One region of the Halomonas sp. ISL-56 genome, then DNA from elsewhere that is predicted to be linked to it. Evidence: predicted binding sites of a transcription regulator. Region 1 holds the regulator's gene; each other region holds the start of a gene.

The links. The regulator FNR, encoded in region 1, switches genes on or off when oxygen is low (the NO sensors DNR and NnrR bind a similar motif). The targets are predictions, from matches to a motif close to TTGATNTANATCAA.
Region 2: the regulator FNR is predicted to act here: its motif matches at 2,966-2,979, upstream of paaG (2-(1,2-epoxy-1,2-dihydrophenyl)acetyl-CoA isomerase PaaG).
Region 3: the regulator FNR is predicted to act here: its motif matches at 5,546-5,559, upstream of J7J49_RS13410 (HAD-IC family P-type ATPase).

What each region holds. Positions count from the first base shown of each region.
Region 1 is NZ_JAGGRO010000011.1:458,629-469,154, forward strand. Features, by position in the region: gene J7J49_RS10045 (FixH family protein) at 1-218, shown strand, start outside; gene J7J49_RS10050 (heavy metal translocating P-type ATPase) at 215-2,698, shown strand; gene ccoS (cbb3-type cytochrome oxidase assembly protein CcoS) at 2,695-2,940, shown strand; gene J7J49_RS10060 (sulfite exporter TauE/SafE family protein) at 2,937-3,626, shown strand; gene hemN (oxygen-independent coproporphyrinogen III oxidase) at 3,702-5,135, shown strand; gene fnr (fumarate/nitrate reduction transcriptional regulator Fnr) at 5,220-5,966, shown strand; gene ttcA (tRNA 2-thiocytidine(32) synthetase TtcA) at 5,959-6,879, opposite strand; gene J7J49_RS10080 (3'-5' exonuclease family protein) at 7,107-7,760, opposite strand; gene J7J49_RS10085 (DUF294 nucleotidyltransferase-like domain-containing protein) at 7,766-9,610, opposite strand; gene J7J49_RS10090 (DUF4212 domain-containing protein) at 10,293-10,526, shown strand, end outside.
Region 2 is NZ_JAGGRO010000019.1:196,599-207,124, forward strand. Features, by position in the region: gene paaI (hydroxyphenylacetyl-CoA thioesterase PaaI) at 1-370, opposite strand, end outside; gene paaH (3-hydroxyacyl-CoA dehydrogenase PaaH) at 363-1,913, opposite strand; gene paaG (2-(1,2-epoxy-1,2-dihydrophenyl)acetyl-CoA isomerase PaaG) at 1,915-2,706, opposite strand; gene J7J49_RS16765 (hypothetical protein) at 3,275-3,517, shown strand; gene paaY (phenylacetic acid degradation protein PaaY) at 3,529-4,143, shown strand; gene paaX (phenylacetic acid degradation operon negative regulatory protein PaaX) at 4,193-5,119, opposite strand; gene J7J49_RS16780 (histone-like nucleoid-structuring protein, MvaT/MvaU family) at 5,760-6,149, shown strand; gene J7J49_RS16785 (BCCT family transporter) at 6,596-8,218, opposite strand; gene J7J49_RS16790 (YfcC family protein) at 8,606-10,021, shown strand; gene J7J49_RS16795 (FadR/GntR family transcriptional regulator) at 10,018-10,526, shown strand, end outside.
Region 3 is NZ_JAGGRO010000015.1:208,248-218,773, reverse strand. Features, by position in the region: gene J7J49_RS13445 (endonuclease/exonuclease/phosphatase family protein) at 1-831, shown strand, start outside; gene J7J49_RS13440 (ATP-grasp domain-containing protein) at 1,158-2,465, shown strand; gene J7J49_RS13435 (CBS domain-containing protein) at 2,598-2,987, opposite strand; gene J7J49_RS13430 (transcriptional regulator) at 3,000-3,350, opposite strand; gene J7J49_RS22800 (DUF1538 domain-containing protein) at 3,347-4,834, opposite strand; gene J7J49_RS13415 (hypothetical protein) at 5,068-5,472, opposite strand; gene J7J49_RS13410 (HAD-IC family P-type ATPase) at 5,579-8,389, shown strand; gene J7J49_RS13405 (ion channel) at 8,459-9,520, opposite strand; gene J7J49_RS13400 (hypothetical protein) at 9,794-9,964, opposite strand; gene J7J49_RS13395 (hypothetical protein) at 10,099-10,281, shown strand; gene J7J49_RS13390 (hypothetical protein) at 10,431-10,526, shown strand, end outside.

The DNA of each region.
Region 1 (10,526 bases):
TCTTCCCCACCGAAGATAACCGTGATCAGTCGTTCGTCCTTGAACATGTCCGTGACGGCCGCTATATCACCCAAGGGCCTGACAATCTGCGTTACCGCTGGTACCTGCAGATCCAGCCCGCACAAGAAGATGCTGATTGGCGTCTCACTGGTGAGGCAACGTTCCCCAATGAAAACAGCGTCGCGCTACTGCCAGGAGGGCGTACAGAAAGCGAATGAGCGACGCCACGCCTGCCCCCCCCTGCTATCACTGCGGTAACCCGGTGCCCGCTGCGGCACCGTGGTCGATTACCCTAGATGAGCATACCCACCCACTTTGCTGCCCCGGCTGCGAAGCGGTGGCCCATGCCATCGTCGACGGTGGCCTAGAGAGCTACTACCGCTACCGTACCGAACTGCCCGAACGCCCGGATGAGCGCCAGGCCGCCAAAGCGGATACCTGGTCAGTGTTTGACGACCCCGGCTTGCAGGCACAGTTTGTCCACCCCGATGGCGATGAGGGCAATGTCAAAGCCACCCTCGCCATTGAAGGCATTACCTGCGCCGCCTGTGCCTGGCTGATCGAGCACCGCTTAAATGCCATGGAGGGGATCATCTCCAGCGCGGTGAATTTAACCCACCACCGGTTGCGCGTGAGCTGGAATCCCCAGCAGCTAAAGCTCTCGCAACTGCTGGCCGAACTGGCCGCCATTGGCTACGACGCCCAGCCCTACGAGCCCGATCAAGCCCAGGCGCGTATGCAGCATGAGGAGCGCATGAACGTGCGGCGGCTGATCATCGCCGCTGTGGGCATGATGCAGGTGATGATGTTCTCAATTCCGATTTATGTCTCTGGCCCCGGAGAAATCAGCGACGACTTCTACGCCCTGTTTCACTGGCTCTCCTTTGCGCTGGCCACACCAGTGGTATTTTTCTCCGCACAACCGTTTTTCCGCAACGCCCTACGCGACCTGCGCACCGGCGTTTTGGGCATGGATGTGCCGGTGTCGCTGGCGATTGGCGGGGCTTACCTTGCCAGCAGCTACGCGGTGCTGTTTAACGTCGGCGAGGTCTATTTTGACTCGGTGGCGATGTTTACCTTCTTTTTACTTTTTGCCCGCTACGTAGAAGGCCGCGCCAGACGCCGCAGCGGCCATAGCGGCAATGCGCTAAGCGGCGTGTTACCCATTTCGGCCACGCGGCTGGAAAGCGACGGCAGCGAGCGCATTCTACCCGCCAGTGAACTCGCCCCCGGCGATCGCGTATTGATCAAGCCCGGCCACGGCGTGCCTGCCGATGGCATGATCGAGGAAGGCGAATCGAGCCTGGATGAATCGATGCTGACCGGCGAATACCTGCCGGTGACCCGCCGGGTGGGCGACCGCATTACCGGCGGCAGCCAAAACATGGAAAACCCATTGGTGATCAGGGTGACCCACGCCGGGCGCGATGCCCGAGTGGCCGGCATTGTCGATCTTACCGACCGCGCCTTTGCCAGCCGCCCTAGGCTTGCCCAGATGGCTGCGCGTATGGCGCACCTATTCGTGCTGCGCCTGCTAGTAGTCACAGCCTGCGTGACGATCGCCTGGTGGTTTATCGACCCCTCGCGGATGCTCTGGGTGCTACTCTCGGTGCTGGTCGTGACCTGCCCCTGCGCGCTGGCACTGGCTACCCCCGCGGCACTGACCGCAGGTCATGGCCAACTGCGTAAGCGTGGCGTGTTAATCACCCGCGCTGATGCCATGGAGACGCTCTCCAACGTTACCCGGGTAATTTTTGATAAAACCGGCACCCTGACCCGCGGCGAAATGCACCTGACCCAAACTCAGCCAATCGACGCATTAACCGCTGAGCGTGCCCGAGCCATTGCCGCTGCCCTTGAGGCCCACTCGGAACATCCCATTGCCCGTGCCTTCCGGCCATTCCGGGATGCAACGCTGCAAGCCAATGATATTCGCAGCCACACCGGGCAAGGGCTTGAAGGCAGCTTAAACGGCGCCCGTTGGCGTCTGGGAAAACCCGACTTTGCAATAATGGATAGCGCAATGAATAGCGGCGTGGATAGCATTCTCGCGGCGCCTGCCAAGGGCCAGTGGCTGCTGCTTAGCGAAGACGGCGAGCCCCGCGCCTGGTTTGGCCTGCACGACGGCGTTCGCGATGATGCTGCGGCGACGATCACAGCCCTGCAGGCCCAGGGGTTAAACGTAGAGCTGCTTTCGGGGGATACCCAGGAGGCGGTGGAAAGCCTGGCCGACCAGCTCAACATTGCCACCTGGCACGCGGGGGTCAGTCCAGAGGGCAAGCTGGCGCGCATGAAAACGCTTCAAGCCGCAGGCGAAACCGTGGTGATGATAGGCGATGGCATCAACGACGTACCGGTGTTAGCCGGTGCCGATGTAGCGATTGCCATGAATGGGGCGACGGATTTAGCCCGCACACGCGCCGACGCAGTGCTGCTCAGCCCCCGCCTGATGCGCATTTTTGAAGCCATCGAGATTTCCCGCGCGACGCGGCGTATCATGCGCCAGAACATGATTTGGTCAGTCTGCTACAACTTTTCGGCGCTGCCGCTGGCGGCGATGGGGCTGGTACCGCCCTGGCTAGCCGCGATTGGTATGTCACTTAGTTCGCTAGTAGTGGTGGGTAATGCGCTGCGACTGTCTCGCTGGCGCGCCCAGCCCGCGCCAACGCTTGGCACTTCAACCCCGGTAACCGCATGACAATTTTGTACTTACTCATTCCACTCTCGCTGATTTTGCTCGGCCTCGCCGTATGGGCATTTTTCTGGGCGGTTAAAAATGATCAGTTTGACGATCTAGAAGGCCCGGCGCATCGCATTCTGTTTGATGAAGATGACAACGACCTGAGTCCTGAGCAGCGTCAACAGCGACAGCAAGCCAAGCAACACCCCGACGCAGCAAAAGATAAAGACGCACCCGACGACCAAGAGCGTCGGCAATGAACCCGACAGGGCTTGATCTGCCCCCGCTGCTGGCGGCATTTGTATTTGGCTTGATGGGCGGCGCCCACTGCATTGGCATGTGTGGCGGCATCATGAGCGCACTCACCTTTGCAGTGCCTCCCAGCATGCGCCATCCAGCGCGCATGGGAGGGCTGCTGCTTAGCTACAATGCAGGCCGTATTATGAGCTATATGAGCGCAGGTGCGCTGGTTGCGCTGCTAGGCACGCTATTTTCGCTTTCTGCCACGGCGCGACTACTGCTTCAAGTATTTGCCGCGCTGATGCTGATCCTGATGGCGCTGTATATCGCCAACTGGTGGAAAGGGCTACTCAAGGTGGAGGCCGTTGGCCGCCGCCTCTGGCGCTTTATCGAGCCCGTGGGACGGCGCTTAATGCCGGTGGTGTATATGCCTCAAGCCTTTGCGCTAGGCGCCCTTTGGGGCTGGCTACCCTGTGGGCTGGTCTATTCCATGCTGGCTTGGAGCTTAGCCATTGCCGACCCGTTACAAGGCGCCCTACTCATGGGTGCCTTTGGACTAGGCACCCTGCCTGCGCTGCTCGCCACTGGCCTCGCAGCGCGCCAGCTAAGCCACCTGATTCGTCACCCGGCGACGCGCAGCGTGGCGGCGCTAACGATTATCGCTTTTGCGCTCTGGCAACTGTGGACGCTCACTGCACATCATTAGCATGACATGGCTCAATCTTTACGTTTTCGCTACGGGTTAGGCTAGCGGCATTTCCTAACGTCGGAGCGCCCCTTCATGCCCGTTCATGCCCCTGTGGTTTCACCTCTTGCCTCGTCTGTGGCGGCAGCGCCCACGCAGCCGGTGTGGGATGAAGCCCTGCTGCGCCGCTACGACACCAGTGGCCCACGCTACACCTCTTACCCTACGGCGCTGTCATTTCACGACCAATTTACCCCCAGCGACCTGATCCAAGCGCTTGAGCGGAGCAATACCAGTAAGCGACCGCTGTCGCTGTATGTTCACGTGCCTTTTTGCCGCAAGATTTGCTTCTACTGTGCATGTAATAAAATTGCTACCAAGAATACCGCCCTGGCCGAGCCCTACATAACGAGGCTTGACCGTGAGATGGTGCTGACCGCACGCCACCTGGATACATCACGGCCGGTAGAACAGCTGCATTGGGGGGGTGGTACGCCAACGTTTCTTAGCTTGAACCAAATGGGCGACCTGATCGATCGACTGGATGCCCGCTTTGGCCTCTCCTCGTCGACGGATCGCGATTACGCCATTGAAATAGATCCTCGCGAAGCGGATGTATTTACTCTACGCCACCTCGAATCCCTCGGTTTTAATCGCATCAGCCTGGGGGTGCAGGACTTAAGTCCGCTGGTACAGAAAGCCATTAACCGCATTCAGCCTCGAGTACTTACCGAAACGCTAATGGAGGAGGCTCACCGCCTGGGCTTTCGCTCGCTTAATCTCGATCTTATTTACGGTTTACCTTTTCAGACTGAAAAGAGTTTTGCCGACACTCTGCGCCAGGTGATTGAGCTAAACCCGGCGCGCCTTTCAGTATTTAATTACGCCCATATGCCCGAGCGCTTTGCCCCCCAGCGGCGTATCAATGTCGATGATTTGCCGGGTGGCGAAGAGAAACTGGCGATTCTGCGCACTACCATTGAGATGCTCACCGCGGCAGGCTATGTACATATCGGTATGGATCACTTTGCCCGGCCTGATGATAGCCTGGCCGTTGCCCAGCGCGACGGCTCGTTGCAGCGTAACTTCCAAGGCTACTCCAGCCACGCGCAGTGCGACTTAATTGGGCTTGGCGTTTCGGCGATTTCGCGCATTGATGACGTCTACGCACAGAACCCGAGCGATCTGGCACGCTATGAAGCGGCGCTGGATCAGGGCCAGCTTGCTACCTTGCGCGGCGTGCGGTTGAGCGACGACGATCTTATCCGCCGGGACGTGATTGAACGGCTGATGTGCGATATGGGCATTGACCTTTCTGTGGTCAGCCAGCGCTGGAACATCGATGCCCCCCGCTATTTCGCACCCGCTCTGGAACGTTTACAGAGCGCCGAGCAAGATGGCCTACTGACGCGTAGTGGTGATCAACTTAATGCCACGCCCATGGGGCGGCTGCTGATTCGCCATTTAGCCATGGCCTTTGATGCCCATCTTGCTGGGCAAACGGGGCAGCGCTACTCTAAAATTGTCTAATCTCTTTTAGGCAAACATGCTAAAGCGACTATAATAAGTAAGGATTTACTAATTGATAAGCATGACCCACTCAAGGAGCAACGCATGCTGGAACCCATGAGCCGTCGGCGCTCGCTACTCCACGAAGCGCGCTGCCAAACCTGCAGCTTAAGCTCACTGTGCCTGCCGCTTGCCCTTGAGTTGGACGATATGGGGCAGTTCGATGCGATTATTCGCCGCCGCGCGCCGCTTAAAAAAGGCGAGCCGCTGTTTCGCCAGGGTGACGCCTTTACCAGCGTTTATGCAGTACGTTCGGGCAGCTTGAAGCAGATCACCGCCGAGGGTAACGGCAGCGAGCAGTTGACCAATTTCTACCTACCCAGTGAGCTGGTGGGGCTGGATGGCATTGACGAAGAGCACTACCCCGGTAGCGTGATCGCCCTGGAAACCACCACCATCTGCGAGATTCCCTTTGACCGCTTGGATTTGCTCTCAGAAGAGATCCCCGAGCTACGAGGCCAGCTGTATCGCAGCATGAGCAAAGAGTTACGCGATGATCGGCGTATGATGCGCCTGCTGTCGCGTAAAACCGCCGACCAGCGGCTGGCGAGCTTTTTGATCACACTCTCGGATCGCTTTCGTCGTCGGGGCTACTCGCCTTATAGCTTTCGCCTCTCAATGCCCAGAGCCGATATCGGCAACTACCTGGGCTTAGCGGTGGAAACCGTCAGCCGCATTTTAAGCCGCTTTCAGCAGCAGAGCGTGGTGGCGGTTTCCGGGCGAGAGGTCAATATTCTCGATATGCCGCGCTTGATTACCCTCGCCGAAGAGGAAGAGCAAACGGTTAGCTGACGTTAAAGGCCTGGATGCGCCCCGCCAGTAGCTCTGCTTGCTTGGCCTCTAGACCTTCAAAATCGAAAAGGTTGCGGTCGGCCAACTGGGAAGGGGCAATATTGGTGACGGCCTTGAACATGCTCTCCAGGCGACCGGGAAACTTTTTGTCCCACTCGGCGAGCATCTCTTTGACTACCTGGCGCTGCATATTGGGCTGGGAGCCGCAGAGGTTGCAGGGGATGATCGGGAATTCCATCAGCCGCGAGAATTCGGCGATATCTGCCTCTTTGCAGTAGGCCAACGGTCGAATAACGATATTCTTACCATCATCAGATAGCAGCTTGGGCGGCATCGCTTTCAGATTGCCGCCGAAGAACATATTCAGAAACAGGGTTTCGAGGATATCTTCCCGGTGATGACCCAGCGCTATTTTGTTGGCGCCAATCTCTTCAGCAAAGCCATACAGCGAGCCGCGGCGAAGCCGTGAACAGAGCGCGCAGGTAGTTTTGCCTTCGGGGGTTTTCTCCTTCACCACTGAGTAGGTATCGCGCTCGACAATGTGATACTCCACGCCCTGCTTATCCAGATAGGCAGGCAACACGTGCTCGGGAAACCCCGGCTGTTTCTGATCCAGGTTGACCGCTACCAGTGAAAAATTGACCGGCGCGTTGCGCTGCAAGTTGCGCAAAATCTCCAGCATGGTGTAGCTGTCCTTGCCGCCGGAGAGGCACACCATCACGCGATCGCCTTCATTGATCATTTGGTAATCAATAATCGCATTGCCCACTTCCCGGCGCAGACGCTTTTGCAGCTTGTTAAATTCACGCTTCTGCTTCGCATCAGCCAGCTCTGGCTGGTCGTGCTCTGTGTTAACCTGTTCGGCTGTAACGTTGTCATAGTGAGCAGGGTCAAAGTGATCAAGAGATTGCATGGTATAGGCACTGCCGAGGGTAGGAGGCGTGATAAAAAAAAGTAGCATCTATTCTAACAACACTCACCGCCCGACCCAACTACTCGTCAAGCTCGAGGGCGAGGGGAGGTTTCCGCGAGGGCGCTGTGAACCCCTCCATGGGCGCTACTTTCGCCATCCATGGCGAAAGACCCTCGCTCCAACCTCCCCTCGCATCTCATTATTAGCCGTTTAAAATACTCATATTTCTAAGCCACCTCCGCCATAACTCGCTGCAGGCGCATATACAGCAGTGCGCTGGCGGTTGCCTCGCCTAGCACGCTCTGCACGCCCATGGCGGGCACCTGCCAGCACGCCAACGCCTGGGCGAAGCTGCTGGGCGCCTCTACCTGCGGGTGCAAACGCCGCAGCTGGCGCTGATGCAGTCTCGCCACATCGACCTGGGCATTGGGCAGGGCAAAATTTAGCCGCTTGGTAAGTAGTGTATTCAACGCCCCAATGCGCTGCTCCAACTGCCAGCCCACTATGGGTCGATTGCCGATAAATTCGACTAACGCGTTCAAGTTATCACTGCTTGGCGGCTGCATCTCCCCGGCCTCGCATAACAAATGATGACGACGCAGCGTCGCGCTCTCGGGCTGTCTGGCATTGCCTAACGTCATCACAAAAGCACGGCTGGTTCGCACCTGTTGCTGGCTTAGCACAACCGCTGCCAGGCTGATTACGGGCGATGATGACGTGGGCGTTGTCGTACAGGCGAGCGCCACCAACTCTTCACCCATATAGGGCTGAAACAGCCAGGCATAGGGCGAGTCTGCACAGCGCCGACGGTCGCTCTCGCGGCGCAGCAAGGTGCGCAATGAACCGCTAAATAGCGCTACGTGTCGATCTAACAGCCGCATTCCGCTCACGAATACTCCAAATGATAACGATGGGAAAGCCGCTGCTTAAAGTCTTTGACAATATGCATCGCTTCGCGCAGTAGATCGCGCTCCAGGGAAGAGAGGTTTTGCACCACGACACGGTTAGCGCGGCTGCCGTTTTGGGGGTTAGCTTCTTTTGTCTCCGAAGACGTTTCCAACGCACTTAGCTGCTGTTTAAGACGCAGCTCGGAAAACAGCGCCAACGCTTCGCCTAAGTCATCGGCAAAACGGCGATCTAAACGGCCATCGGCAGCCAGGGCGTCAAGCCGGTCTAGCGTTGAGGTGGCTTTAATTCGCCGTTCAAGTGCCATGGTGCGTACACCGTGAACAATCGGAAAAATGCCGCCTTTCTTAATATCGATACCGTGCTGGGGCTTTTTCAATGAGCCAAACAGCGTCAGCGGGGTCGAGAAACGCAGCGCCGTGCGGGCGAAATAGGAGAGCAGCAGCTCATCGTTCGAACAGCGTTCAAACAGCTCATCACGGACGCTTTCAAGCAGGCTTGGGTTACCCGCCACCGCATGGGCGTCGAGCATAATCGCCAGTTTCATCAGGCTGTCGCCATCACGCTCCCGAGCCCACTTGGCGATATGGCCTTTCCACTGCGATACCGTGGCCACCCACTCGGGATTAGACACCATAATATTGCCGGGGCACGGCGGATAACCGAGCTGAATCAGCGTATCGGTGAGCGTCTGCATATGGCTTGCAAGGTCAGGCCACTGGGTTTCATCGGCCAGAATCAGGCCGTTATCCTGATCCGTTTTGAGGATCTGTTCACCGCGCCCTTCGCTGCCCATCACCATCATGCAGCTCTGTTCGTGGTAGCGCTCATCGATGGTGAACTCCCAGGCTTTACTGATGATACGACCGTTCAGCGCGGCAAGCAGATCCATCGCAAAGCGCAGCTTAACGCCCTGGGCCATTAGCGCTTTGACCAGCTCTGGAGTGCGCTGACTGGCCGCAGAAAGCGCTTCTAAGCTGGTCGCCTGCTCCACCTGCAGGCTCACCACATAGCTGCGGCTTGAGAAGTAACTAAGCACATCGGTGAGCTCGACAACGCCTTTCAAAACGCTGTGCTCCATCACCACCACCCGCGCCACTTTATGACGGGTCATCAGTACCAAAACCTCAAACAAATACTGATCCGGCGCGGCGGTCACCAAATTAACATGGGCGATCTCATCCACCGGTGATGTAACGGCGCGGCCCTCCAGCACTAGCGCGTTGAGCAGATCGGTTTTGGTCACCATGCCCAGGGTGTCTTGGGTTTCTACCAGCAAGCTATCGGCGTGGCTTTCGTTGAGTTGTTTCACCGCGCTGGCAATATCGGTCGTCGCTGCCATCAGTAGCGGCTCGCGCATACACTCGCTCACCTTGGCCAACATAAAGCCCGCCATGGTGACACCCCCTTCGGCACGCTTTTCGGTCAGCAGGCGAGCCTTATGGGTCAGCGACTGGCGAAAGAAATTGCTGAAATCGGGGTAATGACGACACAGCTGCTGAAACAACGCTTTGGGCAGCAGGTAGCATAGGCACTCCTGCTCCGCTTTAAAGCGGTAGCGGCTTTTACCGTTGAGAATACTGATCGCGCCAAACAGATCCCCCGCCGTGTAGTGGCCGATACGCGCGGTAGACGAGGGCAATGTCGGGTCGATTTCCGCCACTTCGCCTTTATGAATCAGAAAAACAAACTCACCTGCTTGCCCCGTCTCTAAAATGATTTCGTCACGATCGAAATAGGCAAGGTCAATGCCACGGCGGATATGCTCGCGCCCCTCATCGTCAAGAAGCGTAAACGGCAGCTGGGATAGATCCACATCGACCATGGGATTTGACCTCGTTCAACTAAAGGCTAATTAACAGAGTATAAGTAGCATTAAATGTATAACCGCTCGATATTTCCCCATATAAACGACGTCACTCCAGCGCTTCAAAAACTGTTATCGATTATTATATGAAGGTGGCCGTACGGGTATAAAGGATTCACTTCCCAAGTAGCAAGTAGAACGTTGTTATACCTTTAGCTATCACGCTAAGGTCGAAGCGACTTTTGATACACTACCAAAGTATCGATAGTTACTAACCACCACTGCCCATTAAACGCAGTACATGTATTTAAAGTAGCCAATAACCACCTTTATTTGCTTACTAGACTATTGTCCCATAGCCCTGCAAACAGCTACAAAATTCGCTTAACGGGCGTCTAAAAACAACTATTTTCAACAACATGCAGCTAAAAAAGATCCTCTACTCTGTTTATTGATACCAAAGTCTGGGATTTATTTTTTGACGTTTATTGCCCAGTATTAACAATGAGTCATGCAGGGTAATCGCACGTCACTAACTAACTCGACATTTCATATCGAATAATAAGGTGACGTGCCAACAGGAACTGACTCACCACTCCTTACGATTGAGTGGCTTTAGACGTGCGATTGCCCTGATGGGTCACACGCTATTCCTCGTGAACTTTCCCAACCTTAAAAATCACAAGTGGAGAGCAACACTATGGCAGACGACAAAACCAATGCTGCTGAATACTGGAAAGCAAACGTCCGATTAATTTTCGGATGCCTGGTTGTTTGGGCATTTGTTTCTTACGGATGCGCTATCCTGTTTCGCCCACTGCTCGCCGGCATTCCGGTTGGCGGCACTGACCTTGGCTTCTGGTTTGCACAACAGGGCTCAATCCTAACGTTTATCGTGCTGATCTTCTTCTATGCCTGGAAGATGAATAAGCTC
Region 2 (10,526 bases), on a different contig from region 1:
GATTGCGCAACGTGATGTCGTAAATGCCGGTGCGCCCACGGCGGCTGCGCTCTTCGGCGGTGGCGGTGAGCTCATCGCCCAACTGGGCGGGGCCGAGATAGTCGATACTGCAGCCAGCGGCGACGGTGGCTTCATCGTAGCTGTTGCAGGCAAACGCAAAGGCGGAGTCGGCCAGGGCAAACAGAAAGCCGCCATGGCAGTTGCCGTGCCCCTGCACCATGTCCTGACGCACGGTCATGGTCAGTTCGGCGAAGCCGGGTGCCATGCGCGTAATGCGCATCCCCAGCCCTTGGCTGGCATGGTCGCGGGAAAACATTGCCTCGGCACAGGCTTCCGCCAGCTGTTGCGGGGTCAGTTGGGAGTCACTCATGAAAGCTTTCCTCACTCAGGGCTTTGCGGCGCAGCAGGAAAGAGCTGCGATAGCGCTCTTCGCCGTAGCTCTGCTGCAGGTGCGTAAGGGTACGGTGAACGAAGGGCAGTCCCAGCGAGTCCGCCCAGGCCAAGAGGCCGCGGGGATAGTTGACCCCGGCCTGCATGGCCAGGTCGCCATCCTGGGCGCTGCAGACACCTTGCAAAACGGCATCGGCGGCTTCATTGGCGAGCATGGCCACGGTGCGCAATACCACTAGCCCTGGCGTGTCGGTTAGCCAGGCCACATCCATTCCCAAGCGTTGGAAGAAAGCTGTGGCAAGCTGGCGGGCCTCGGGCGACGCTGTATGGCTGGCAGCAAGCCCTATGGCGCTGGCGCTGCGGTAGTCCAGGCACAGGTCGAAAAGTACCAGGGCTTCGAGCCCTTCATTAACCGCGCGCTCGGCGGCGCAGCGCCCATCGCTGAGGGCCAGCACCAGGTCGCCTAGGTACAAGCGAGACGTACCGTCTTGGTGTAGCGATTCGCGATATACCACATCAAGCCCGGCTTCCTGAGCGCGTTCCAGCAGCGGGGCGATGGTGCTATTCGCGCCCTGTACGACAAGTGCTGGCAGTTCCGCATTTGCTGGTGCTGCAAACTTGGGCTGAGCTGTAACGGTATTTGCACGCTCTCCTTCAGGAGGGTAGTCGAAGAAGCCTTGGCCAGACTTACGCCCCAGGCGACCAGCTTCAACCAGCGCCTGTTGCACCAGGGAGGGTTTGAACCGGGTGTCGCCGTAGTAGGCATCGAACACCGAACGGGTCACGGCGTAGTTAACATCATGGCCGATCAAGTCCATCAGCTCGAAAGGCCCCATGCGGAACCCGCCGGCCTGGCGCATCAGTGCATCCAGGGTGGCGGCATCGCTGGCAACTTCCTGTAGCAGGCGAAGACCTTCAGCATAGAAGGGCCGTGCCACGCGGTTCACGATAAAGCCCGGGGTGGAACTGGCGTGCACCGCGACCTTGCCCCAGGCGCTGGCGGTATCGAACAGAGTCTCAGCGACCTCGCTGGTGGTCGCCAGTCCAGACACCACTTCCACTAGCTTCATCACCGGCGCGGGGTTGAAGAAGTGCAGCCCCGCCATGCGCTCGGGGTATTCAAGATTGGCGGCAATGGAAGTAATCGACAGTGATGAGGTATTACTGGCTAGCAAGGTTCCCGGTGGGCATAGCGCTTCGAGTTGAGCAAACACCTGGCGCTTAATCTCAAGGTTCTCGACGATGGCTTCGATAATCAGGCGACTATCGGCCAGGGCATCAATGGCATCGGCAGGCTGCAGGCGAGCGATGATGGTATCCACATCACCTTGAGGCATCTTGCCCTTGGCAACACGCTTTTCCAACTGGCGACGAATGTTGTCGATACCGGCTTTTGCTGTGCCCGGTTGATTGTCATAGAGAATCACCGAGTGGCCAGCCTGGGCGGCTACCTGAGCGATACCGGCACCCATGGCCCCCGCGCCGATAACGCCAATAGTGGCGGTGCTAGGAAGTGCTGGCATATCACGCTCCCTTAAAGGTGGGGTGACGTTTCTCCATGAAAGCGCTGACGCCTTCGCGGTAATCCTCCGAGCGCCCGGCCAGCCGCTGAAGATCGCGCTCCAGGTCGAGCTGTTCGTTGAAGCTGTTATCGCTGCTGGCATGCAGGGCGCGCTTAATTAGTGCCAAACCGCGTGTGGGTTGAGTGGCCAGGTGGCGAGCCATGTTCATGGCTTCTTCTTGGAGCGCTTCATCGTCGACGCAGCGCCAGATCATGCCCCACTGCTCGGCGGTTTCGGCGGGAAGCTTGTCGCCCAGCATTGCCAAGCCCTTGGCGCGGGCCATGCCGACTAAGTTAGGCAATGTCCAGGTGCCGCCGGAGTCTGGAATCAAACCGATCTTACAGAAAGCCTGAATAAAGCTTGCCGAGCGAGCCGCTAACACGATGTCGCAAGCCAGGGCAATATTGGCACCGGCACCGGCGGCCACACCGTTCACCGCACAAATAGTCGGAAACGGCATGTCTTTAAGGGCGCGCAGCATAGGGTTATAGCGTTTCTCCAGCGACTCGCCGAGGTCAGGCGCTTGCTCGCCGGGCGCGACGCTACGGTCGGAAAGGTCTTGACCGGCGCAGAAGCCGCGACCGCTACCCGTCAGCAGCAAAGCGCGAACGCTTGGATCCTGGCGCACGGCCTTAAGCACCTTGCGCATCTCGGCATGCATTTCGGTATTGAAGCTGTTCAGGCTGTCGGGGCGGTTCAGCGTAATACAAGCGACGCCTTCTTCGACGCTGTAAAGCAGGGGCGCTTGGCTCATGGGGAATATCCTTGTCTCAGTGCCCTTTAAAAGAGGCAGGTCGTTTTTCTTGGAAGGCGCGAATACCCTCGTTGCGGTCTGCGGTGCCCGCCAGCAAGGTGAAGGCATGGCGTTCAAAGCGCATTTAGTGCTTCCGGGCGATTCAGCATGATGCATAAAACGCCTTCCATGGGTGTGGTTATTTTTAGAGTAGAGGGCATTTTTTCCTCTGTTCGGCCTGGGGCGCACAGGATGAATATCTGCCGAGTATAGGTTTATTTTGATACACATCAATACTGATAGGTTGTTTTAATGTGTCGCTTATCGTTGTTTTGGTTTGTTTATTCTTTTTTAACAACAGTTTGCATGTATTTTTTGCGAAGAGATGAGGGATCTTAGACCATGGTATGAAAGGCGGTTAAGTAGCTCAAGAAGGCATTTAAAGCTCCTATCTATCGAGTGTTTCGATAGTTAGTACACCACTACTTAAGTAAGTGGTGGCAGGGAAAGCGTTTGATGTTTTGTTACGGGAAAGATAGTCTTCAAGAATATGGCGTATCAAAAAAATAAGTGAGTGCAGGAGCGCCCCATGACGCAATCAGCGCAGCAGATGTTTGACCTTCATCGTGAGATTCTTGACCGGGCTGTCGCTGCTACCTCTGGCCGTGATTTTTGGACACCCTATCCAGAAAGCATGCGCAAATACCCTGAGGATGCCGTTAAAGCGGCACCGTCTAACAATCCTGCCGCGAATGCTTCCCTATGTAATCAAGCCTTTGTTGCCAACCGCTTCCTGGTGGTGCAAAGCCGTCGCCACGGCCAATCAAACTAACGGAGAACGTGATGCCTTACTATCGACTTGAAGGGGTGACGCCAGTGGTTCACCCGACGGCTTATGTACATCCTACTGCGGTGTTGATCGGGGATGTGATCGTGGGCCCCAACTGTTATGTAGGCCCTGGCGCGGTGATGCGCGGCGATTTCGGCCGTCTTGTGCTGGAAGAGGGATCCAACCTTCAGGATACCTGTGTGATGCATGGCTTTCCGGGCTGCGTCACTAAGGTTGAGAAGGATGGCCATATCGGCCATGGCGCGGTACTGCATGGCTGCGTGATTGGGCGTGATGCCATGGTGGGGATGAACGCCGTGGTGATGGACGGTGCCAACATTGCTGAGCGATCTATCGTTGCGGCAGCAGCCTTCGTTAAGGCAGGCTTCGAGTGCGAGCCCCAGTCGCTGGTGATGGGGTCACCTGCAAAGGTCAAGCGTGCGCTGAGCGATGAGGAGTTTGCTTGGAAGCAACAGGGCACTCAAGAGTATCAGCGTTTAGTGACCCGTTGCCGTGACAGCTTGGAAGCCTGTGAACCGCTGGCAGAACTCGATGCTGACCGCCCAGCTTTGCTGGCCGGTGACACTCAGCCTAAACAGCAGACGCTGGATCAGTCGTCACAATCATAAGTTGCGGTATGCTCGATATGACGACTAATTCAGTTGTCTTGTGAGGTGTTCATTCCAGCCCGCCGAAGCGCTGGTAAAAACTGGGCCCGGGGGCGGGTAATGGGCCCTCGGCGGTTTCCAGGTGTCGATCTAGCCAGCGCTCTGCGCGTTCGTAGAGCAAACGATAGAGATTGCGGCAGAGCTGATGGGCGTAGCGGCCTTCCCACGCCGTGGGGAGGAGTTCGTCAGGCAGAAGGGGATCGCGTAATTGAACCTTGCGATACTCGTGAATAAGTAAGGTGCGCGCAATGAAGCACGCTTCCTGTCCCAAATGGTTCTCTGTGTTGAGAGCGTTCCAGAGGGGGCGAAACTTAACCAGAAAACGTTGGTAGAGCTCGGCTAATTCGTCGAGGTTCCAACTCTCTCTGACCTGTAGGCGTAGCGGTTTGCTGGTCATGGGCTCCATGGCCTGAGTTTGCATAACGATCGTATCGTCTGCCGCATCCAGTTCTTGCAAGGCCGCCATGGCTTCTGCGCATGACAGCGTAGGGTGTGCCAGCACGCCCTGTGCAAAACTACCAAAACCCAGCCATTCGAGTTCGTCACGAATCTGCTGACGCCGGTCTGGGGGGAGCTGTGTCAGCAATGCTAATGTCCACTGGCCCAACCAAGGAGGCTGAGCGCCGTGATAGACGCGTTTGAAGGCTTGTTCAAAACGCCGCCGCCCAGGGCCACTCAATCGGTAGTAGCTGCGACGACCCACCTTTTCACCCCGTAGCCAGGTCTCATGGGTCAGCCGGTAAACAGAGGTACGCACTAGCCGCTCATTGATACCGATAGGCTCCACCAGTTTCGACAGGCTACCTAGCCACACCGTACCGCCCCGGGGAACGATAGAGTCGCCATAGACGGTAATAATCAGTGAACCTGCGCGGATTGGTCGACGTTGCTGGAAGTCATCAATAAGCGTGGCGACGCAGTCTGTAGCTGACGACATGGTGAAAGTTGTTTTCCTTTACGATGATATTGTCGGTAGAAATGACAGAAAATATAACGAATATAGCAGATTATCGTATCACGTTTTTTGGTGGTTTGGCCGGAGTCGTTACCAGGGAGTCTGGTGCCAACGGTTTGTGAAGAAGTGAATCGCCCCAAGTTTCGTAGGCACGGTAATTGCCCTATTTCTATAACCGAAAAATGCGTAGAGCTCATTCACTATATGGCTCAAAATTACTCAGAGCTGATTGGCTAATTAATAGTTTCTACATCAAAAGCTACAATCTGGCGCTCGACGCTTGAAAACTCTACGCAATTGCTTCCTAGATGCCTCTTGTACGCCTAGCGCGGGCAAGCTCAGTCGGCATCAATCGGGATAAAATAGATTGTGCCGCTAAGGTTTTTCAGTGGGTGGCTGATCGGCACGGTTAGGTATTAGCTTCCGAAGCCGAGGGGACAGGTTCAAATCCTGCCGAGCGAAACTAATTGTTAAAAAGGCGCCTGCGACTAAATGGCGCGCCCATGCTCATTGATTAAACTTGAGCTTTCCTTTTCTCGATGACGATATTAAAGCTATAATGCGTAAGATATACGTTTAAGAGTTATCTTAAATAAATTTTAAAAATATAGGAATTTAGACCATGGCGTCGGTACTGAGTGATTATCTCAAAAAAGAACAGTTGTTAAAGCAGCTACAAGAAGAGCTGCAAGCACTGGAAAATAACAGTGAGCTAAAAGAAGAGCTTGAGTTCAAAGAAAGACTACAAGCGCTTATGACTGAGCACGGAAAACTAGCGCGCGACGTATGCGAAATGCTTGACCCATCTTACCGCTCTAAACCAGCAAAAGCGGGCAAGGTAAGCACAAGCGATACGGATGGCCGTAAAAAACGCCCTTTGAAGGTCTACAAGAACCCACACACTGGCGAAGTGGTAGAAACCCGTGGCGGGAACCACAAAGTCATTCAAGGGTGGAAAGCAGAATTTGGTAATGAAGAAGTGGTCAGTTGGGTTGTGAACGAAATCGCGTAATAAAACTGATGTTTACTTTGGTTGATGGCGCCGGCTTGGCAAAATTACCCATAAAACGCTCACTGAGCCTGCTCAGTGAGCGATAATTTATCTAAGCGCTGAGAACATCAGCCATCCATTAAGTAGCGTTTTGCTCTAATGATCTCCCCATCGTTTTATTAACATTAATCTAATTTTTATTAGTTCTTATCTCCGGGTAGGTGCTTCTACTTTGCCAAGGCCACCCAATCTCTAAGCCGCTACCGTATTGCTAATCTTTAGCACCTGAAATGAACCCTAAGTCACTCGACGGGTGGTTGTGTGCATTCCGGTAAGCATTCCCTTTTAACGTAGGTAGGCGCTAACACTCACTGAATAAGCCAGAGTTGGCTTGGTCTAGAAAGGTAGAACTCTATCGATGTGTAATTGTGGCCTGCAAATTCTCGCAGGCCACAATTGTGTGCAGCCTAATCTTCCGGCCTTAGCTCTTCCTGCTTGGGTGGGCTGCCTACTCGTACTTCGCTGAGCTCCTCATGGGAGAGGCCGCGGTATAGCGCGAACATCATGATAAATACCAGGATAAACATCGGCAGGCCGACAACGGTGATGACCTCCTGCAGGGCGGTAAGCCCGGCATCGCCCGCCAGCACGATCAGCATGGCAGCCAGCATGCCCTCGGATACGCCCCAAAATACCCGCTGGTGCCATGGGCCAGGGTCGGAGCTGCCGGTACACAGCATATCGACGACCAGGGAGGCGGAGTCTGAGGAGGTGGCAAAGAAGATGGCTACGATCACCACCGCCAGGCCCTGAATCAAAGTAGCGGCGGGGAAGTTCTCAAAAAACGCAAACATGGCGAGCGGAATGCTTTCGGCGACGGCAGCGGATATGGTGCCGGCCTGATCGCCCATGGCTGCCCGGGCCTCTGGCCCTATGCCGTCAATTTCCATCGCCGACCAGCCGAAAATCGCAAACCAGATTAGCGTAAAGATGGAGGGAGCGAACAGCACCCCCAGCACGAATTCGCGGATAGTTCGCCCGCGGGAAATCCGCGCTACAAAAATGCCGATGAACGGAGACCAGGTCACCGTCCAGGCCCAGTAAAATACCGTCCAACTGCCTTGCCACCCCCAGGCACCGCCATCGCTGGAGTAGCGTGCTAGGGTGTCATTCCAGAAAGCCATGGGCAGCAGGTTGGTGATATATAGCCCAAAGGTTTCGACAACAGCACGCAAAAGGAAAACCGTCGAGCCGGTAAACAGCACAAACACCAACAGGCCAACGGCCATGCCGATATTGATGTTGGAGAGCAGCTTCACGCCTGAATCCAACCCCGCCACGATGGATCCCACGGCCACGGTGGTGAGAACGGCGATGATCAACACTTTCGTTATCACGGCATCCGGCACACCAAACAGTTCTGTTAGCCCCGCATTAATCTGCTGGGTGCCCAAGCCGATAGAAACCGCCACGCCAAATAGGGTGCCGAGTATGGCAAAGATATCGAGAGCTTTACCGATGGGGCCGTAAATGCGCTCGCCTAACAGAGGGAAGAAGACCGAGCTAAAACGCATCGGCAGGTTGTAACGATAGATAAAATACGCAAATGCTAGCCCCGGCATGGCGAAAATCGCCCAGGTATGCAGCCCCAGGTGATAAATCGAAAAGCTCATGGCATCGTCGGCGGCGTCAACAGAGAAGGGCTCAACACCCGGCCGTGGAGGAGTCGCAAAGTGGGAAATAGGCTCGGCAACCCCCCAGAACATCAATACCGTGCCGATACCGCCAGCAAACAGCATGGCGAACCAGGAAGCGTTGGTATAAGCGGGCTTGGCATCATTGCCCCCCAAACGAATCGCCCCGAAACGGCTTATCGCCACCCATAGCAAAAATGCTACCCAACTTGTGACCCCGAAAATAAAAAACCAGCCAAGGTTAGTCACGATCCATTGCCGCCCCGCGCCGAAGGCTTCGCCTATGGGGCCCGGCGCAATCAACAGCGCCACTAAAAAAAGGATCATAATCCCAGCAGAGGTGAAAAATATGGTGGGATCCGTCTTGAGGCCCAGCTTGCGTGCAAGTGCATCCATCGTTACGTCTCCCTGTGTTTTTAAGACCCGTTTTCAAGACTCGTTTTCACGACCCGTCTTTGACCAGCTTCTATAACAACGTAGGAGTTATAGGCTGATTACGCCAAGCTGGGCGCAGACAAAAAGGAGGTATATCTATGAGGAAATGCAGCCTGCGCCGGCCACGCTAGTTTTATAACCACTCCGAAGAGGCTTGGGGAGAGTACACCGGAGTTCTGGCTGAAAGATCAGCAGGCCTTAAGGGGTTTGACAGGAATCCACTACTTCGCATAATTTAGTATTTATTATAATAATTAGAAATGCCGTGATGAGATGATAACAACTCCTCACATGGCTTTGAGCGCCCAGCACAACAAAAGCAACATCAATATCAAAAAGGAGGTGCTCATGAAGGCACATAATGCGGTCACAACGTCTCGTAAGCCTTGGTATCAACGTATTCCCCATCCCGCCATTCTCATCTTCTGTCTGATTTGCGTGGTCTGGGTGTTAACGCTGATCATCCCCGCTGGTAGCTATGATCGCCATGATATCAATGGTCGCAGTGCGGTGATTCCTGGGACATTCCATCTCATTGATCAGGCGGCCCCATCATTCCTTTCGATCTTTCATTCCATTCCACTTGGCATGATCGGTGCTGCGAGCATCATCGTTATCGTTTTCATCGGTGGTGGCTTGTTCCGAGTGATGGAAGCCACCGGTGCACTGGAGAATCTGGTCGGCACACTGGTAAAGCGGTTGGGGCACGAGCGTCCTTCCATATTGATATGGTTGATGACTTTCGTCTTCGGCGCCTTGGGGGTCGCGGTCGGTTATGAGAACAACATTGCGTTGATTCCTCTTGCCGTTCTATTGGGGCTTGCGATGGGCGGGGACCGGCTGGTAGGCACGGCGATTGCCCTCGGTGGCGTTGGGGTTGGCTTTGCGACTTCACCGATCAACGTTTACACCGTTGGCGTATCCGACCAAATCGCACAATTGCCGATGTTTTCCGGTGCCGGTTTGAGAAGCGTGCTATGCCTATGCGCTCTGGCCCTTCTGGCCCATCACACCAGTCGCTACATGCAGCGTTTGCGTGAGGACTCAAGTGCATCGTTGCTCGAAAGTGAAGAACAAAATGTGTCGCTTGATAAGCCAATCAGCGAGTATCGACTATCGGCTTCAGATCTACGCGTCATCGGCACCTTTGTCGTTGGCCTCGGCATTATGCTTTATGGCGTTTTCGCCCATGGCTGGTATATCAATGAGATCTCTGGTGTTTTCATCGCCATGACGATCGCTATAGGCGCGATGGCTAAACTCTCACCTACCGACATCAATCGTTACTTCTTTGAGGGCGCCGCTGCGGTTTGTACCGGCGCTCTGCTGGTTGGGTTGGCGCGCGCTCTCCAGGTACTGCTTGAGCAAGGGAGTATCGGTGACACCATCGTCCACGGTCTGGCTGAGCCGCTAGCCGGGCTACCTGTTTTGTTGTCAACGCTGGCGATGACATTGGTGCACTCGGTTATCAATGTCTTTATTCCCTCGGGTAGTGGGCAAGCTATGGCCACCATGCCGATAATGATTCCGCTGTCGGATCTAATCGGTATGACCCGCCAGACCGCTATTCTGGCGTTCCAGGTTGGCGATGGTCTGACGAATTTGATAGTACCCACTTCCGGTGGCACCTTGGCAATGCTGGCGATTGCTCGGGTGCCTTACGATCGCTGGGTGCGCTTCTTCTTTCCGCTGCTAGTCAAGCTCTTTCTGCTTAGTTGGGGGTTTCTGGCGTTTGCGGTAATGATTGGCTGGGGGCCTGCATGAGCCAGAAGCGTTCAGATCAGATCGCCGAGGGGCTGCGGCAGCGGATTCTGTCCGGTGAGCTGCCGCTCGGCGCCAAATTGGAGAACGAGTCCGCCCTTACTGCGCGTTTTTCAACCAGTAAGTGGACACTTCGTGAAGCGTTGAAGTCGCTCGAAACTCAGGGCTTGGTACGGGTAAAAAGCGGCCCCGGAGGAGGGGCCGGTGTTACCGAAGTCAGCGCCGACACGGCCAACGAAATGCTATGGAATTTCTGCTTTAGTCGTGATCTATCGATTCCAGACATCTACGCACTTCGCAAGCTGCTGGAACCCGCACTGGCGCGCCAAGTAACACCGCTACTCAGCGAGGAAGCGTTGGCCCAGTTGACGGCCACCGCCGGGCGCTGCTGCAGCTATCGGCGCGACGGGCGCGGTGTCTCGGAGAGAGAAGATGAAATCAACTTCCACAATCTGCTCGCCGCTGCTTCGCCCAATCCGTTACTGCGCTTTCTGATCGAGTTTCTGAA
Region 3 (10,526 bases), on a different contig from region 1:
AACCAGACGACGTTAAAAGTGCTGACGGCGAATGTCACCTATACGAACGACCACTACGCTGAGGTAATGGCGATGGTTCGGCGTGAGGATCCCGATCTATTGTTGCTAATTGAAGTTGATAGCGATTGGGCTAAGGAGCTCGCGCCACTTGATGAAGCTTATGCCCACCGAGTAGGGGAGGTACGCGGTGAGGGCCTTGGAATAGTGCTCTGGTCACGGATGCCGTTGCTGGAACAAGAGGTTAGATATTTGGCCTCTGAACGTCGACCTTCCATTTTCGCAACGTTCGACGCGCCTGGTATCGGGCCAGTGCGCTTTGTTGGCGCCCACCCGGTTCCTCCAGGGCTTAAGGAGCGAACTGTTAGCAACGAGGATGAACGTAGGGACAGTCGTGAGCGCGATGCAGAGCTGATGCTCATTGCCCGTCATGTTGAACAAGACCCGGACAGCCGCTGGATCGTCACCGGTGACTTTAATGACGTTGCATGGTCTGACACCACCAAGCTTTTTGCCGAGTTGAGTGATCTCAAAGATCCTCGTCGTGGCCGGCGCTTGCTCAGCACCTACCATGCAAAATATCCATGGTGGCGGTACCCGATCGACCATCTGTTTGTCTCTGATGGTTTCCATCTCATTGATATTGATAGAGTGAAGGTGCAAGGCTCGGATCACTTCGGTCTTTCCACCACGCTAACCGTGGGCCGGAAAGATCATGGAGAGTCTGAAGCATCCGCAGAAGAAGAGCAGGAGGCTGAAGAGATGATTGAGGAGGGAGTTGAAGACGCTGCTGAGCATGATGTTAGTTCATCGCAGACAGAAGGGAAGCCATAGTTAGAAATCGTAATAAATGAAGATGTAATTAAATCTTTTATCTAATTGATTTTATTGAGTATTTATGGATCTCCATGATCGATCCAACTATAGAAAATATCCTCTGCAAACAACGAGATAACTTCTACAGTTATTCAACAGAAACTCTACAGTTTAATTGCTATATGTAACAGGATCGGCTAGCTTAGTTACACGGGTGCGCTAAAAACTTTTCTAATGCTGGCTTGCTCAATCGCTCCTGAACACAACTGACTGCGCTTCAGCTCACTTGGTGCGCTCCAATATCAACGCAGTCAATTTGGGTTAACCAGCAAGGAGGACATTGAATGTCGATTACATCAGAAAAGCAATTACCCGAAGCTGTAACGGCCTGGCGCGATCCGGAAATGGACTCGGTCAAAGGCACCGAGACCCCCAAAGATCCGAACAAAGGTTATATTGCTCTACTTGGCTGGAGCGTAAACGCGATTAAGGCTGCTCAAAAATTTGACCGCCGCTATATCGTTGTGGCGCCAGAGTGGGCCGCAGATTTCTGTACCGCGAACAATATACCTTTTATTCCATGGGACTTTATTCGCCTGAATGATCGTTCCATGGAGATCGCCGAAAAGCTGAAGGAAGAAGGTGTAGACGTCGCTATCCCGCTGTTTGAAGAAACTGTTGAGTGGTCTGGTGCCATCAACTCTGTTCTCCTTGATAGCCCGCGGATGTTCGGACAGTCCATCCTTTTCCGTGATAAGGCCCTAATGAAGCGTCGTGCTCAGTTGGGCGGCATTCGTGTCGGAATCTTTGAAGAGGCACATGAGAAAGAGGACATCGTCCGCTTTATGAAGCGCGTCAACCAAACGCTGCTCAAACTGGACGGCGATCCAGATGACCCGATTCACGTCAAAGCCTTCGACAAAGCCGGTTGTCTCGGCCACCGAATGATCCGCACGATAGCTGAAATTGACAACATCCCGGATGAAGAATATCCGCTGTTGATGGAAAGTCACTTGAGCGGCTGGGAGTTTGCTGTTGAAGCCTGGATACACGATGGCAAAATTCAGTTTCTGAACATTTCAGAATACGTGACGTTGGGCTATTCAGTCTTCGTGCCCGCGACTGCAGAACTGGAAAGCTGGCGTAACGCGATCACCAAGCAGATCGAATTGCTGATCAAAACGTTCGATATCCAGTTTGGCCTAATCCACCCCGAGTACTTCGTGACAGCTGACGGTGAGATGTACTTTGGCGAGGTTGCCTATCGTCCGCCTGGCTTTAAAGCGTTTGAGCTGATCGAAAAAGCCTACGGATTTAACGCCTACCAAGCGTCAATGCTGGTGTTCGACCCGAAAAGCACCAAAGAGGAAGTGGCTGCTTTCTTCCCTCGTGAAGTGGTCGATGCGAAAGGCTATGCAGGGTGCTTTGGTGTATACCCTCGCCGTCGTGTTGTCAGCAAGCTGGAAATGCCTGAAGAAACGATTAATCATCCGTATTTCGAGTCGCATGAACTGATTGAGCCAACAGAAGAGACTGTTCCTGACCGCTCGGCCTTTGGGACGCATTGGGGCTTGCTCTTCTTCTTTGGTGATGACCCCATCAAAATGCGCGATTTGCTAAAAGCCCAAGAGGATCTGGACTTTTACGTCTAACGCTGGCTAACGCAGTTAGCCCGAACATGGGCGCTGCTACCAGTATCAGGAGGTCTTAATATTCTGATGCTGGTAGCAGCGCTTTTTTTGTGTTTTTTTATCTTAGTATTTCTTTATCTTAGTATTTCGCTTCTACTCTACCTGCTCCAGCAATACCGCCATGATATCGTCCATGGTGACAAACCCTAGCAGGTCGTTATCTTCCAGCACCAAAATACGCTTTACCCGGTGTTCGGTCATCATAGCCGCTACCTGTCGCACCGACAGGCTCTTGCCGACCGACAGAGCCGGCTTGGCGCAGGCGTCATAGACGTTCAGGAGGTCGATATCGCCTTCCTCTGCTACCACTGTTTTCAAAATATTGGTGTAAGTAATAAGCCCATAGGCATCGTTGGGGTGCTGTTTCTCAACGACCAGTGACTTTACGCTGTGCTTTTTCATCAAGCTCAGCGCTTCCCGAAGCTTAGCAAAGGGGGAGACGCAAGCCACATTGCTAACCATTACATCTTTGACCAGTTTCATCGCTGCAGCTCCTCAAATATTCTCTTTCAAGTGTTGTTCAAATTTATGGAACTGAGACACATCAATGCCGCCGAGATGTTCCAGCGGAAGGGTAAATACCAGCCCAAGAGAGTCGTTTTCCTGGGGCATCAGCAGCTGTTGGATGGCTTTTAGAATTTGCAGTGATAGGCTTTTTTCAAGCACCATCACTAGAACGCTCTGGCTACCGTCATAAGTAAGTCCGAAAAAGGTTTTCTTGGCGGTGTTGCTGATGCCGCGCCCCGTCATAACCGTAATGCCACCGGCGCCAAGGTCACGGGCGGAATCAATGCATTCCTGTTCCTGGTCTTCAGGAACAATGGCAACGAGAACGGAAAACTTCATGAGAGCACCTCTCCACGGTTTGTCCACCAATGCATCACAATGGCATAGGTCATAACGGTAACAATAGGGAAAATAGAAGCGAAAGCAATCAGCCCGAATCCGTCAATCAGGACACTGCGGCCCTCAATATTAGCGGCTAAACCAATGCCCAGGGCTGTTACCAGCGGCACGGTGACCTCAGATGTAGTGACGCCGCCTAAGTCATAAGCTAAGGCAACGATGTATTTAGGCGCTAGAGCGGTCAGAATGATCACCAGTGTATAGCCGCCCATTATGTAGTAATGCATGGATCCTCCCACAATGATCCGGTGAACGCCTATGCTGATGCCAATGGCCACGCCAAGGGCAACCAGTAGACGGATCGCGCTGCCATTAATCCGCCCTGCAGCAGCTTCTTCTGCTTGCTTGCCTACCGCCAGCAGCGCGGGTTCGGCCATGGTGGTGGCAAATCCAATCATGAACGCAAACAGATAAATAAAGCCGAAGCGTTCCAGCTCGATCAGTTGTTCGGCCATACTGGTGCCGATCGGGAAAAGCCCCATTTTAAGGCCCACCACAAAGGCATAGAGGCCGAAAATGACCAGTACAAATCCAAACACTATTTTGCGAGGGTTGGATAGCCCGCGCCGCAGCACAATGTATTGAAAAAAGAGAATAGTCAGAATGATGGGCAGAACGTCTCGCACCATCTCTGCTAACTCCAATAGCATCTTGAAGGCGCCGGAAATAGCGTTACCCTCATCCTGAAGGGGCATCACCGGAATATCGTCTGAACCCTCGCCACTGTAGACCACAATCCCGTAGAGCTGCACGGTAATCATCGGCACCATGACGGCCAGCGCGACCAGCCCGAATCCGTCAGTAAGCGGGTTGCGACCACGAATGGACGCAGCCAAGCCAATGCCCAGGGCGGCAATCAGGGGAACCGTGACAATGTTGGTGGTAACGCCCCCTGAGTCATAGGCCAGACCGATGATTTCTTCAGGAGCAAACCAAGTGACGATGACCACCGTGATGTAGCCAATGATCATAAACCAGTGCAGTGGATAGCCAATGATGATGCGGAAAACCCCCAGCGCAATGACCACACCGACAGAGGTGGCGACCAGCAAGCGGAGAGTAAGCGCATCGATTTTGCCCACGCTAATATCCTGGGCCTGCTGAGCGACGGCAATCAGCGCAGGCTCAGCGACAACCGCAGAAAATCCCATCGCAAATCCAAAAGCCAGCAGAATGGGCATAGACCCTCTTTTGGCAAATTGATTGGACAAGCTTTTGCCGACCGGGAAAATGCTTAGTTCAAGGCCCTGAAGAAACAGTGCGACGCCTACCGCCACGATTAACAGACCAACCGCCATGCTTAGCGTATTTTCAGGGGCTTGTTGAAGTACCACCAATTGGAAAAAAACAACGACCGCCACAATCGGCAACAAGTTCTTCAAGGCGTGCAGCAACGATTGGCCGAAAGCGTGGACGTAGAACACTGAGTACCTCTCTGTTAACGATGAGCCTGTGCGCTATCAATTGGCCAAACCTTAGCACGTTACCGTCCGCAGGAGATGGCTATAATCGTAGACATATCTAATGTGATCTTCGCCTGTGGGCTGGCGATGTTTGTTGTGGCTTCTTCCACGATGTTCGCGCTATACCACGGCCTTTCCATCAGGGACTCAAGGAGTTAACGCTTTTAACACGACGGCGGGATTTATTTCAGTTTTTATAGTTCACACCAAATACGCTCCTTAAAGTCTTCGCTGAGTTCAGATACGTTGCGCATGCGGTTAAAAGTGGCTTCTGACATGTCGCCAGCTATTTGGTGGTAACAGGACGCCATCAACTCCGGAGTCAGCGGCCCGTTGAGGCCCAGCATGCAGTGTGTGAGCTTGCTATAGACGGGCGCCATGGCCGCAAGGAAATCTATTTCGTGGCGAAGTGCGTCGTTAAGTGTTTCTAGCCAAATGCAGTGTAGCTTGACCGCCGAATGGGTGGTTTCAGTCCACGGCTGATACCAAAAAACGAGCAAGTCTTTGTTATTGAGCATGTGGTTATTGAGTATGTGGTTCTTGAGCACGTTGCTATTGGCGATGTTAAAAGCGGCGTTTGGAAACGTTGATGTTGTCATTTTCTTGGCTCCTCAAGTGAAGTAATAAGTATAGCGCTCATCAATTTCACAGAAGTATTTAATAGCCGTTGGTTTGACCGACATCAATGTTGTGGTGCGATAAATAATGACTAATGAAGTGTGCCGTGCGGTAGTGCTCAACCTGTCGACGTCACCTTTCTATTTTCGCTGTCTAGGAGACAGTATGGATATACCCGCCGCCGATACCGATTTGTCATCAGAACGCATGCTTCTGGAGGTTCATGCGAGGCACGCTGATGATGTCATTGCGGATTTGGAGACTTCGCCATCGGGGCTGACAGTAAATGAAGCTGCAAGGCGCTTGGAGATGTATGGGCGTAATCAGTTACCGACAGTAGCTGGCCGACACCCGCTGCTTCGCTTGCTTTCACATTTTCATAACGCACTCATCTATTTTCTTTTGGCGTCAGCAGTGGCTGCTTTGTTGTTGGGACATTTTGTCGATGCGTCGGTTATTGTTGCGGTAGTTATGGTTAACGCTGTGGTCGGCTTCGTGCAGGAAGGGAAGGCGGAAAAAGCGCTGAATGCAATCCGTAACCTAATCGCACCGCACGCCCATTTAGTCAGGGAAGGGAAGCACGTCGAAGTGCCCGTCGATGAGATCGTTCTGGGTGATATCGTATCATTGGAGGCAGGAGATCGAGTGCCTGCCGATCTGCGCCTTATCCGTGCCAGCGCATTGCGAATTGAGGAAGCGATCCTAACCGGTGAGTCGGTAGCTGCAGAAAAGCGGGTGACACCGGCGCCAAAGGAGGCAGCGCTAGGTGATTGTCACTCTATGGCTTACTCGGGCACGTTGGTGGCCACTGGGCAGGCAACAGGAGTGGTGGTGGCTACCGGTAGCGATACTGAAATCGGGCGAATCAGTACGTTGTTGCGCGATGTTCAACCACTTACCACGCCACTGCTACAGCAGATCAATCGCTTCGGAACGCAGTTCACTTGGATCACGTTGGTCGTAGCGGTCGCATTGTTTGCCTTTGCGGTGCTGGTACGCGGCCATGTCTGGTCGGAGGCCCTTATTGCCGTGGTGGCTTTAGCTGTCGCAGCAATCCCTGAAGGCCTGCCTGCAGTCATTACTATCACGCTGGCTATCGGCGTGCAGCGCATGGCACGGCGCCACGCCGCTATCCGCCAGCTTCCTGCAGTGGAAACGCTCGGCGCTACGTCGGTTATCTGCTCCGACAAGACCGGTACGCTGACGCGCAACGAGATGACCGTGCGTCGGCTGGAAGCCCCCAGTGGCAGAATGACAGTGTCCGGGTCGGGCTATGTACCGGAAGGGCGATTGACAGAGGAGACGGCGGCGAACGTAGAGGATACGCGGCCGCCGGATATCGACAGCCTGATCCTTGCCGGTCTGCTATGTAACGATGCCCAGTTGAACCACACCGATGAGGAGTGGCATGTGATCGGCGATCCCATGGAAGGGGCGCTGGTGGCGTTGGCTATTAAGGCTGGCCTAGATCCCGAGTCTACTCGGCATGAGTGGGCTCGCCTTGCCGAGATCCCCTTCGACGCCAAACATCGCTTTATGGCCACGCTCAACTGCCATGCATTGGAGGAAACTCGAATTTTCGTCAAGGGTGCCCCGGACGAACTGCTGCAGCTATGCTCCCTTCAGGCGGATGGTGAAGGAAGTGGGTCGCTGGAACGGGATGCCTGGACGGCACGCATAGCAGAGGCGGCTGCCCAGGGTGAGCGGGTGCTCGGCTTCGCGACTAAGCGGGTTCCGCCCGGCACTAACAAGCTGGCGTTTGCTGACCTTGATGATCAGTTAGTTTTTGTTGGCTTAACAGGCTTTATCGATCCGCCTCGGGAAGAGGCAGTGGCGGCTATTAAAGAGTGCCACTCCGCCGGCATTATGGTGAAGATGATTACTGGCGATCACGCCGCGACGGCAGCGGCTATCGCTCGTCAGTTAGGGTTTGATCATGACCTACAAGTACTTACAGGGCGTGAGCTTGATAACATTGCTGATAGCGATCTGCCCGGGATTGTTGCCAAGATCAGTGTTTTTGCACGAACTAACCCCGAGCATAAACTGCGTATTGTTCAAGCGCTGCAATCGACCGGCGCCATTGTAGCGATGACCGGCGATGGGGTTAATGATGCGCCGTCATTGAAACAGGCAAATGTCGGGGTTGGTATGGGTCTCAAAGGCACTGATGCGGCAAAAGAGGCGTCGCAGATGGTTCTGCTCAATGATAATTTCGCTTCTATTGTGGCCGCCGTGAATGAAGGTCGAGTGGTCTACGACAATATTCGTAAGGTGACGGCTTGGACGTTACCGACCAATGGGGGCCAAGTATTAGCGGTCATTGCCGCGATTCTGTTCAATTTCGCTATGCCGATGTCAGCCGTTCAGATCCTGTGGATCAACCTTATTACGGCGGTCACCCTAGGCCTGTCGCTTGCCTTTGAAGAGGCTGAACCCAATGTTATGCAGCGTCGGCCACGTCCCGCGGGGCAGGGCTTGCTAACGCCCTTTCTGGTCTGGCGCATCGTGTTGGTGTCTTTCCTGTTTCTAATTGCAGCACTTGGCATTTTTTTCTACTCAATGGGCCGCGGGGACGAGTTAGCAATGAGCCGTACCTTGGTGGTTAACACTATTGTGGTAATGCAAGTGTTCTATCTTTTCAATGTGCGTTATCTGCACATGACTTCTTTTAACTGGCGAGGCGTGCTGGGAACCCCAGCTGTGCTAACAGCAGTCATCGTGGTCTTTATTGCTCAGCTTATCTTCACGTATCTGCCGGCTATGCATGGCTTATTCGATACTCGGCCGCTAGGGATTGCGGATGGGATGTTAATTATTAGTATCGGTATCGCCATGCTGATGGTGCTGGAAGTTGAGAAGGCGTTTATGCGAAGGGCAGGTTGGCTGGGCCAGTGAGCACGCAAGGGCATGCCATTCTAAATGGGCAAACCCTCTTAGCTCATGAAAAAAGCTAAACCCACGTTTTTAACTTTCCGCGGTGAGCAACTCACTCAGCTGTTGCTGTGAAAGCCGCGTATTGGCCATGTAGTAGACAATGTCACCATCCTGCAACGGGCGGTCAGTAGTAGGGTTAAGCATATTACCGTCGCTTTCATCACTGCTATTAGCGAGTCCTAGTACGGTCGCGTTACGGATTTTTTTCGCTTGCATAAATAGGTCACCAAAGGTGGCACCGGCAGGCGGCTGGCTTAATCTGGTTTGGTACTGGGTAGCGCCACGATCAACCGCAAGTAGTTCATTGACGACCCGTGAAATACCCGCATCAGACGCTGAGCGTACCAACATTTCCAGCGCTAGTGCTTGGGTGCATTCGATGCCTGGCAAGGTGCGTCGCAACATGGCTGCGGTGTCGGGATTAGCGCAGTGGGCGACGATATGGGCGTTTTTGGCTTTAAGGCTGTAGGCACTCAGCGCGACAGTGGCAACTCGGTCATCACTCGTGTCGTAAATGATGATGCGGCTGGCGCTCTCAACCCCGGCCCGCTTGAGAAGCTCGGCATTGGAGAAACTCTCTCCTTTAATAAATTTCAAATCCGCCGGACGTGGGTTGCTCATCTCTTTGGTAACGCAGAGCACTATTTCATCAGGCAAGCTTTTGTCGGCTTGGAGAATGTCCAAAATGCGCTCTGTGGTTTCACCGTGCCAGCCAATGACCAGGGTGTGGCCGGATAGATGGCTAAAATCGCCTTTTCCTTGCATTTGTAGTCTCCAAAAATTAGAGAGGGTGACAGTGGCTTTACCGATCAAGGCAGCAAACAGCGAAATGCCGCCGGGGATGAGATAGAGCGTAGCGATCCACTTGCCAGCGGCTGTGGTCGGACTGAAATCACCGAAACCTACGGTGCTGGAGACGACCACATAAAAATAAACCCAATCGGTAGCGGAATCAGCCACTGCTTCGCCGGCCAGTGCAAAAAGCACCCAGGTGGTGCCCATGTGTGCGAGTACAATAAGGAGAAGAAATGTCCACGAAATTTGTAGCGTAGACGCTTTAAGAACGCGCAGCAGTTGCTGAATAACGGGCATAACGGTCTCTTGCGGTGGTGGTGTGCAGCCTAGCTTTCACGGCATGGGGATGGTTGATTTTGTGCTAATGTTAAATAGTGATTTGATTTGATTTCCTTTTCTGACTGTTAACACTATTTCTACCATGCCAGTAGGCAGAGGCCTTGCGTATTCAAAACTAGCTTGCTTTTCTTGAAACGAGCATAAGGCCTCCTGTAGGCCTTACCGTCATGATGTTCTTTCAAGCAACCACTTGGCATTAACCCAGCAAATTAACGTGACAATAAAGCGGTATTAAAACCCTGCCTTGTTCACTTGGGTGCCGCGTATGCAGTCGCCATAGACCATGGTGTCGCCAGCCTCTTCTGCTAGTTGGCGGCAGTCAGCAGTTCTTGATGAGGTAGGGCCGGAACTACAGCCCGCGAGTACAAAGGTAAATAGGCAAAGGGCGATGAGGGCTTTCATTGGTAACTCCTTGTCAGCAAATAATCCGTCCGGCATTTAACCTCATTGGTATCGTACGTGTCGATGATAGGTGTCGGAACATCGTGTTAAACGCTAATGTCATAGCTTCAATTTTCTTTTTCTAGGATAAGCATATGGATCGTGTATTTGCATGGGATCACCACCACAGTCAGATTGTTTACCGTATTCCAGGCCATCGGCATGAAGATGGTCGAGAAGATAGCGATTTCTCACCTGTATGGCTGCCCGCGGAGGAGTCAGACTTACCAGAGGGAGTGACGATTGAGGATCTGCGCAAAGTGTCCGTTAAGGATTAGCCATTGTTGATCTTGTCTGTTGAGTCGCAGCTATACCTGCGATTCAGCGCTTTTAAACGGGGATGTTCAGGCACATAAAATAGATTGTGTTTGGCTAGTGATCAGCTAAGATTCGATTGCTAGCCCCCTCTATTTCTGGATATGCCGCCATGTTGAAAGGTTTGATTGTCTGTTTTGCGGTTTTATTTGTGCAATTGGCGGTACTGCATGTGATTGATGCTCGTCTTTACAACTCTCCTCACGAT